Regions from separate parts of the Clostridium sulfidigenes genome, predicted to be linked through region 2. Evidence: a T-box and tRNA genes for the amino acid it is inferred to sense, from the RefSeq annotation. Region 2 holds a T-box; the other holds one or more tRNA genes.

Region 1 (5,247 bases), on a different contig from region 2:
GCTGGTAGTCATCGGATAAAAAAGACTTGTGAAAATATATCTGCTATTCTCACAAGTCTCCTGTATAAATCAATTATATTTCTTTTCTACCTTCTAGGGCTTTAGATAAAGTAACTTCATCTGCATATTCTAAATCTCCACCTACTGGAATTCCATGAGCTATTCTTGTAACTTTAACTCCAAAAGGTTTTAATATTTTTGATATATACATGGCAGTTGCTTCACCTTCTATGTTAGGATTTGTTGCAACGATGATTTCCTTTAAATCATTATTTACCCTAGTTATCAACTCTTTTAACTTTATGTCATCTGGTCCTCTACCTTGCATTGGAGATATTGTGCCATGAAGTACATGATATACCCCATTAAATTCTCTGACTTTTTCAATGGTCATTATATCTTTAGGTTGCTCAATTACACATATTGTACTTTTATCTCTGTTAGGATTTGAGCATATAGCACATGGATCACTATCAGTAAAATTTCCACATATTGAACAATACTTTATTGTACCTCTTGCCTTCACTAATGCATTAGCAAATTCTTCAACCTCATCTTTAGGAAGATTTAAAACATGCAATGTAAGTCTTTGAGCAGTTTTACTCCCTATCCCCGGTAGCTTTCCAAATTCCTCAATTAGTTTTTCTATAGCTATAGGATAAAAATCCAAATTAGTCACCTCTATTAAAACATTCCTGGTATATTAAGTCCACCAGTTAGTTTTCCCATAGATGAATTAGTTTCTTCTTCTGCTTTCTTCAAAGCTTCATTTACAGCTGTTAAAACCAAATCTTGTAACATTTCTACGTCATCTGGGTCAACTACTTCTGGTTTAATTATTATATCTTTTAATTCTTTTTTACCAGATACTCTTACTGTTACAGCTCCACCACCAACAGATGCTTCAAACTCTTTAGTTTCTAAATCTTTCTGAGCTTCCTCCATTTGTTTTTGTAGTTTTTGTGCTTGCTTCATTAAGTTATTCATATTTCCACCCATTCCTGGAAATCCGCCTTTTGCCATTGTAATACCTCCTAAAAATTATATTTCATTATAACTAGTATATAATATTATATTATAATGTACCCACCAATTTATTAAAACCTTTAAATTTTATTCATCACATATTTCCACTAATGCCTCGGGAAATATATCTGATAGTATTTTTTCTTTATTAACTTCCCTATTTATATTATCATTTTCTATTTCATAAATAACATGAACCTTCTCATCTAATACCTCTGAGAATATATCATTTATAATTTTTCTATATTCTTCTCTTTCAAGTCTTTGTTTATGAAAATTATATTCCTTTGTAAAGCCGACGGTAATAACTCCATTCTTGAATTTCTGAACTTTTCCCATCATTAACGCTGTAGCTATTACCATATTATTTTTTTGCTTAAGGATATTTTGAATATCTTTAAAAGACTTTCTAATAATTTCAACATTTAGCTTACTTTCTCCTGCTGCAATTGGTAATTCTATATTTTCATTATTAAGCTCTACTGGTTTGCTTGTTTCAACTTTAGTTATACTTGGATTTATTTCTGGTCTTATTTCCTTTACTTCTTTTATTGCACTTTGTACTGTAATATTCCCTGATGCAATTTTATCCTCTAATCTATTCAGTCTAGCTAATATAGTTTCCATGGATGTATCATATTTTATCTTACACATTTTTATTATTGCTAGTTCTAAATATATTCTAGCCTGCTTTGTACCCTTAGAGCTATCTTCGGCTTCTTGAAGTATACTTATACACCTCATGATTTCCTCTACTCTAATTCTAGTGCTTTGATTTTTTATACTTTCTATGTTTTCAATAGACATATCCAATACATCTTCTAAATTATTACTTACATTTATCATTAATAGATTTCTCATATGAGTAATCAAATCTCTAATTAGTAAGTTAATATCTTTTCCATCCAATATTAATTTATTTACTACTCTTATGCATCCCTCAGTATCTCGATTTATAACATTATCTACTATAGTCACCATGCTGTCATTAGTAGTTATTCCTAACATATCTACTAAATCCTCATATCTAACTATATTGTTTATTGATATAGCTTGATCTAATATGGATAAAGCATCTCTCATTGCTCCATCACACATTCTAGATAATAACCTTAAGCTACCTTCTTCAATGTTTACTGATAATGAATCGGTTATTTGTTTTAACCTTAAAAATATATTTTCACTACTTATTCTCTTAAAATCAAACCTTTGACATCTTGATAATATTGTTATAGGAAGCTTTTGAGGATCAGTAGTTGCTAATATAAAAATTACTCTACTTGGTGGTTCTTCTAATGTCTTAAGAAATGCATTAACTGCACCAATAGATAGCATATGAACCTCATCTATGATAAACACCTTATACTTAGCTTCTTGTGGTGGATATTGAACATCATCTATAATATCCCTTATATTATCAACGCTATTGTGAGATGCTGCATCTAGCTCTGTTACATCTATAGCTGTACCTTGGTTTATACTTTTACACATCTCACATTCATTACATGGTTCACCTTCTATAGGGTTTAAACAATTTATTGCCTTTGCAAGTATCTTTGCTGTTGAAGTTTTACCCGTTCCTCTAGTTCCGCATAGTAAGTATGCATGAGCTATCCTATCGCTTTTTATGGCGTTTTTAAGCGTTGTAGTTATATGTTGCTGTCCAACTACGTCGCTAAATAATTTAGGTCTCCACTCTCTATAAAGTGCTTTATATCCCATGTATCCTCACTCCTTACATTAAAATTTCTAAATAAATCAATATATAAATCTACAATACTTCTTAATTATTTATTCTACTCAAAAATAATTCTTATCTTATCTATTATAATACTTCTCATAGTTATATTCTATATTCTTTACTAACTTATATTAAGTAATCAATTATATATATCTAGTTTTTCTAAAATATTTCAATATAAACTAACTCATTTAATTTATATTTCAAATTAATTATTTAAAAAAGGATAAAAAAAAAGATGTCTTTAACATCTTAAATAAAAAAATAAAGTCGTACACCTTGCTTCGATAATCAGTTTATATGCGTTACCTATACAGTTAACTCAAACCAGGTTAATCCACGGCACATGGAAGGTCTCACTTATCGCTGCTTCCTTCCAGACCTGACGAGGTTCATGAGTTTCCATTGCGTGGGACCCAGTTATCAACGCCACTTATATAGGCCAGACCATACAAATTGATACCTCAGCAAGGAATTCAATCCTGCTGTAGCGGATTGCAGGTTACAGGGCACCGCTAACTCCCCATCTAGTACGACATGGCGGAGAGAAGGGGATTCGAACCCCTGATAGAGTTGCCCCTATACACGCTTTCCAGGCGTGCTCCTTCGACCACTCGGACATCTCTCCATATCGTGTATTCATTATTATACTATTTAAAATCATTACTTTCAAGTAAAACTTATTTAAAAATATATTCCAATTGTAGTATAATTTCATTAGGATTAACAAAGTTTTCAATTTAAATTAATAATATATATATACTTATCATAAAATAATATGAATGGAGGTAGTTGTTTATGATTAATTATGAAATTAAAGGTGGTTCCATGCCAGTAGCTATCTGTTACCTAAATAGTGGAGATAAAATTGTCTCTGAATCAGGAGCTATGGGTTGGATGAGTGACAATATAATTATGGACTCTAACATGAAAGGTGGCCTATTTAAAAGTATAGGAAGATCTCTATCAGGAGAAAGCTTATTTTTAAATACCTTTACTTGCTCAGGAAATGTAGGGAAAATAGCATTCCCCTGTTCTGTGCCCGGTAGAATAATGGCTAAAGAGCTTCAACCTAATGAATCTATAATTTGTCAAAAGGGTGCTTTCATGGCAGCTGAAGATTCTGTAAGTCTTAATATTCATTTTAAAAAAAGATTCTCTAGCGGCTTATTTGGTGGCGAGGGTTTTATCCTTCAAAGAATAACCGGTCCTGGAACAGTTCTTTTAGAATTTGATGGTCATGTTGAAGAGCTTAACTTAAATCCTGGAGAAAGAATAAAAGTAGATACCGGCCATGTAGCTGCTTTTGAACCAAGTGTAAATTTTGATATTGAAATGGTTAAGGGACTAAAAAACATATTCTTTGGTGGTGAAGGCTTATTTTTAACAACACTAACAGGCCCCGGAAAAGTATACCTTCAAACTATGCCTCTTCAAAATTTAGCAGGTAAATTGTCTTTTTATCTTAATACCGGTAGCACTAATTTAAGAGATTAAATATCTTTATAGTGCCAAATAAAAATAACCTTTTAGATAATCAATATTTTAAAAAAATATTTTATTATCTAAAAGGTTTAATTTTTTAAATATGTGTAATTGTACTATTCTTCTTTTTGTATATTATTATAAGCCCTACAATCCATATAAGTACTCCTATAATACTTACAATTTGAGCTGTTCTAAGCCCAAACATCATTAAGCTGTCTGTTCTAAGTCCTTCTATAAAAAATCTTCCTATAGAATATAGTCCTATATAAGTTAAAAATACAACTCCATTCTTTTTAACCTTGTGTAACATATAGAATAGTATAAAGAACACTACTAAATTCCAAATTGATTCATATAAAAATGTAGGATGATAGTAAGTTCCATTTATATTCATACCACTTTGTATGAACTCTGGAAACTTACTTATAAAAGCTTCTGTTACAGGTCCACCATGTGCCTCTTGATTAAAGAAATTCCCCCATCTTCCAATGGCTTGGGCTAATATAATACATGGTGCTGCCATGTCTAATGAAGATGAAAGCTTTATACTTTTTCTCTTTGTACATATATATACAACTATTACTGCTGCAATTAGTCCTCCATGAATAGCAAGGCCACCTTGTCTAATATTAAATATATCCATCAAATTATCCTTATAATATCCAAACTCGAATAATACATAATAAAGTCTTGCACCAATTATGGAAATTGGAAATGCAATTAAGAATATAGTTAATACATCATCATAATTTATCCCTTTTAATTTACAAGTATATTGACTTAATAAAAGCGCTAACATGGTACCTGAGCATATTACAATTCCGTACCACATAACATCTAATCCAAATATACTTATGGCTACTGGATTCATCTATTCCCCTCCTTAATCCTTTTTATATTATTATAATCTATATAATTAATTATTTGTATTCTTTTAGTAATTCTTCTATAGTATGTTTACATCTCGTTCCCTTACAACTTCCTGTTCCAGC
Region 2 (5,247 bases):
GCCATAAGGACAGACATGAAAAAATTGGTGAAGGTTCTTTAGGAATTGAAGCCATTACTAATATTATTAATCATCCTAAATTATGCAACTTACCATTTTTCCTTGAAACACCAAATGACCTTGAGGGATATGGCAAAGAAATAGAAATATTAAGAAGAAAGGCTCTTAGCTAGCAGCTAAGAGTCTTCTTTCCTTATAATTACAAATTGTTTTGTTCTACCCATGTTATAAGCAAGGCTTATCATAGACTTTTCTTCTTTAGTTAGACTTCTCTTGTACATTTTTTTAAATTGATCAAATACGCCATTCATATCAACTTTTTCTTTAACAGAAGAGGTACTCCTAGAAGGGTTAGTATATAATAAAGGCTTTATATTTTTATTGAAAATCTTCTTTAATACTTCTGCTGTATAATAAGCATCATTACTCGCGTCATGAAAATCACCATGAAGGGGTATATCCAAAAGCTCAATTGCATTTTTAAGCCCAATTTTTATACCTTTTTTACTATTAAAATATTTTGATGCATGGCTTTGCACGTCGATATATATAAGTGGAAGAGAAGTAGTAGATATATTATGAAATTTTATATTTCGTAAAAGTTCTTTTATATCTACTATCCCCCATACACAGAGAACTGCTTCTTCTTCACCAATAAATTTAGTAAATTTATCGTAAATATTAGGAAAGGTTTCTGAAGAATTTATATCATTATTACTTATTTTAGTAAGGTTTTCCACATAAGGATGTAGAGTTGTGTGAATAGTTGGCTTAATTAAAAAATTAAATGTGGATATCTTTTCGAAATTTTCATTCAATTTTAAAGCTCCTATCTGAATAATTTCAAAGGGGAGACTTAAATTATTGCTCTTTTCTACACATTGATTTTTTTCTAAACAATGTTCTTTTTTATCTTCATATTTTTGATTAAATTCTAAGTCAAATATTATATAGTTCATTACATCACCACTTTTAACATATAAAATCAATTATCTTAGTATTGGTTATGTATTGATTAATTATTAAAAAACATAGAGTAACCAATACCGTACAACTATCTATAATAACAGAATTTGTAGCAATTATATAGCTTTTATTATCTAAAAAGCATAAAAATAGGTTACCTTAAGATTAAATAAATTAACCCTAAGATAACCTTTTAAATTCAAGTTATAGCTTTTGAACATTCACAGCCATGGGCCCTTTAGCTCCATCAGTAATATCAAAAGTTACACTTTCACCTTCATGTAAATCTTTATTAGTTCCTTTTTCTTTTATTTGAGAATGATGTACAAATACATCATTGCCCTCATTACAAGAAATAAATCCATAACCCTTTCCTTCATCATACCATTTAACAATACCAGTTATACTAGACAATATTTATTCCTCCTTAAACAGTAAATTAACTTATAGTGTAGTATTTGAAAAATCTATGATTTTTAAACATAATAATAATAAATTTTAATAAAAAGAGATGAATAAATTAATTGTTAAGGTTAGAAATCGTTATCCAGGGATGTAGTAGCTCTTTATTACCACTTTGAAGAAGGTGGGAGTATTAGAGCTGATAGTCATAGGAAAAACTATTTAATAACTGTTAGGTATTGATTTTTATCCACTACAACTTCCTTGTGAGCTCTGAAATAATCGATGATAATGTCGGGCATTTCATTTAAGACTTCACCTACAACTTTACAATTTCTATAGAAATCATAACCGCCTGCACCTGTTGCTCTATAGTTATTCATGGCAAGGGTAAGGGTATCATTACTAACAATCTCTTTACCCTTAAATTTCATTGAAACAACACGATTTCCTACTTCTTTATTTATATCGAAAATATAATTCAAATTTGAGAAATAGTCATAGTTATAATGCTCTACCTTAGGTTTTAAGAAGCGTGTTGATACTTGTAATTCACCTTCAATATTATCAAAGTAACTAGCGCATCTTTCAAGGGCAAGCTTTAAGGTTTTGCCATCTATTTCAATGATAGTTAGGGTATTGGGAAACATATATGTAGAAGTTATATCTCTCACTGTTACATTTTTGTTAAAACCCTTTATTGAATTAGCAAAGGATGTAACTGAAATATCAGCACCACTTGCATCCAACTGTACTTGATTTATAAAATTAGCTAAATAAGAGCCATTTGCAGCCATGTCTATGTGAGTCCTAGGTTGAAGCTCCACATCTAAAAATCCTACAGGTGTATCCAGCCACTTTTGAACTTGTTTTTCTAAATTTAAGAATTTATAATACATAGCATTATTAGGATTAAGCTCTACTTTTTTTAATGAAGAACTTATATCTATACTTAAATCATCATGAAGCTCTAAGTTTAGTTCTAAAAATTTTGTTCCGTTAGGAGGGGTTTGAGCTATATAGGTATTATGTAGATATTGTCCTGGAATTTCCATGTGCTGATGTCCAGTTAAAAGAATATGAAAATCAAACTCTTGACACAGTTTATATGCTATGTTTTCATTAGTGTCGCTTAATTTTTCATGGGATTCTAAATCATTCTCAAATCCACCATGATAAACTCCTATTACTAGATCACATTGTTTTTTAAGTTCTGCATAATACTTTTTTACTGACTTAAAGGTATCTGTGATAGTGAAACTTTTTATATTTAAAGGCCTTTCCCATCTGTTTATAAAATCAGTGGTAAATCCCATTAAGCCTACTTTTAACCCATTTTCCATGGTTTTAATATCATAAGGCAAAATACATATTTCTTTTGTTTTATTATCTACATTAGTGCATAGACATTTTGCATTTAAATTGTTAAGATATTTTTTCAAATAGTCATAGCCATAATTGAAATCATGATTTCCAAGAGTTACATAATCGTATTGACCTTCATTCATTACAGTGGCAAGTGGATGTATATCAAATTTATTAGTACTTAAATAATTAGTAAATGGGGAACCCTGAATTGTATCTCCACCATCTATGATTAGGGTATTTCCATCTTTTTCAAACTGATTAATTATATTTAATATACCCATATTCTTTTCAGTATCATCTCTATAATTTGTAGGATATATGTATCCGTGTATATCAGACGTAAAGTATATCTTTAATTTTTTCATTTTGTCACCTCATTATGTTAAAAAATACATACGAATTTATTACTAATAGTATTATAACATAAGCACAATTTACATATGTTATATTTCAATTTTTCATTGCATGTATAATCATCCTTTAGCACGTAGAATATCTAATAAAAATAAAGCTTAAAGATAATTTTGTTAAGTTATATTGCGTAAAAATATTTACATTGCAAGAATAAAGTGTTAATATAATGCTTAACATATATCAAATATTATATTAGCAATGATGAAGCTACGACTATTTAAATATTTTAGAGAGCTGATGATAGGTGAAAATCAGTATATTATATAGTCTTTCCACTTCGGAGCTACTGATGAAGAATCAGAGGGGAGTGCTCCTTAAAGCACAGTAAAGAGGTCACTAATGTGACAACTGGAGTGGTACCACGGGATATAATAGCTCTCGTCTCTATATTTATAGAGGCGGGAGTTTTTAATTTACAGCAAAATAAAAAGATTTAATATTAAAAAATTCATTTAGGAGGAATAAAAATGATAGATATTTATTTAATTAGAAAAAATCCTGAGAAGGTTAAAGCTGCACTTCTAAAGAGAATGGATAGTGTAGATTTTTCAGAGCTTTTACAGTGGGATGAAGAAAGAAGAAAAATATTAATACAGGTAGAAGAGCTTAAAAGCAACAAAAATAAGGTTTCTAAAGAGATTCCTATTCTTAAGAAAGGTGGAGAAAATGTAGAAGAATTATATGAAAAAATGAAAGTAGTTAGTAAAGAAATAAAAGAATATGATGAGAAACTTCAAGAGATGGAAGAAAAGATAAATACATTTATGGAAAGTCTTCCGAATATACCCGATGAGGATGTAGTAGCAGGTGGAAAAGAAAATAACAAGGTAGTTAGAGAATTTGGAGAAAAGCCTAATTTTGATTTCCAAATTAAAGATCATGTAGAACTTGCTAAAGTTCATGAGCTTATTGATTATGAAAGAGGAGTTAAGCTTGGAGGTAATGGATTTTGGATATATAAAGGTGTAGGAGCTATGTTAGAATGGGCTTTACTTAATTATTTTATAGAAGAGCATATAAAAGACGGATATGAATTTATCCTGCCTCCACATATATTAAACTATCAATGTGGTCTTTCAGCAGGTCAGTTTCCTAAATTTGTTGATGAAGTATTTACAGTAGGGGACAAAAAAGATAAAGAAAGTATGCAATTTATGCTTCCTACAGCAGAGACTGCCTTAATAAATCTTTATAGAGGAGAAATTTTAAAAGAAGAAGAATTACCTAAGAAATTGTTTGCTTATACTCCTTGTTATCGTGTTGAAGCTGGAAGCTATAGAAAATCTGAAAGAGGTATGATAAGAGGACATCAGTTTAATAAAATAGAAATGTTCCAATATACAAAACCTGAGGATTCAGATGAAGCTTTAGAAGAATTAATTAAAAAAGCTGAAGCTCTGGTAAAAGGCTTAGGACTACATTATAGACTAGTAAAGCTGGCAGCTAAAGATTGTAGTGCATCTATGGCGAAGACCTATGATATAGAAGTATGGATACCGAGTATGAATGAATATAAAGAGATAAGTTCAGCTTCTAATGCAAGAGATTATCAGGCAAGAAGGGGGATGATAAGATTTAGAAGAGAAGATGGTAATAAGGTAGAATATCTAAATACCTTAAATGCATCAGGGTTAGCTACAAGCAGATTATTACCTGCAATACTAGAACAATATCAACAGGAGGACGGAAGTGTTATAGTACCAGAGGTATTAAGAAAGTGGATAGGTAAAGAAAAAATATAAAAATATTTATAATATATATAATAAGTAAAATATGATTATTAAATTTTTAAGTATATAGAGCCTTATAAAGCTAAGGTTGTAATTATTAAAAGTGCTAAAACTATAATTAAAGAAATATAAGATAAGAACTTTTAAGCAACTATTGAATATTATGTAATTATAATGAATTATTTCGAGGGTGGAGGAAAGTTTAATGAATCCTTATGAGCTAATAACTAAGATTAAGGGAAAAATGAAGGACCCTAATTTTGCAGCTAGATTTAATAATGCAGCCAATGTAGTAAATAATATACCAGGACTACAACAAGAGATAATTAGGATAGCCCAGATCAATGATCCAAAGGCTCAAGATGCA

The links. The T-box of region 2 lies ahead of serS (serine--tRNA ligase). A T-box ahead of a tRNA ligase gene usually reads a tRNA of that ligase, here a tRNA-Ser.
Region 1: it has a tRNA-Ser gene. The T-box ahead of serS (serine--tRNA ligase) is inferred to sense a tRNA for this amino acid. The anticodon was not compared.

The regions. Positions count from the first base shown of each region.
Region 1 covers NZ_JBQHQR010000024.1:14,416-19,662, reverse strand. The annotation lists gene recR (recombination mediator RecR) at 74-670, opposite strand; gene ACTNBA_RS18515 (YbaB/EbfC family nucleoid-associated protein) at 685-1,023, opposite strand; gene dnaX (DNA polymerase III subunit gamma/tau) at 1,114-2,748, opposite strand; RNA gene ffs (signal recognition particle sRNA large type) at 3,038-3,303, opposite strand; tRNA gene ACTNBA_RS18500 (tRNA-Ser) at 3,306-3,395, opposite strand; gene ACTNBA_RS18495 (TIGR00266 family protein) at 3,566-4,264, shown strand; gene lgt (prolipoprotein diacylglyceryl transferase) at 4,350-5,126, opposite strand; gene ACTNBA_RS18485 ((2Fe-2S)-binding protein) at 5,176-5,247, opposite strand, start outside.
Region 2 covers NZ_JBQHQR010000019.1:20,802-26,048, reverse strand. The annotation lists gene ACTNBA_RS17230 (deoxyribonuclease IV) at 1-173, shown strand, start outside; gene ACTNBA_RS17225 (3'-5' exonuclease) at 177-959, opposite strand; gene ACTNBA_RS17220 (cold-shock protein) at 1,171-1,380, opposite strand; gene ACTNBA_RS17215 (bifunctional metallophosphatase/5'-nucleotidase) at 1,587-3,101, opposite strand; T-box leader at 3,340-3,539, shown strand; gene serS (serine--tRNA ligase) at 3,618-4,892, shown strand; gene ACTNBA_RS17205 (hypothetical protein) at 5,086-5,247, shown strand, end outside.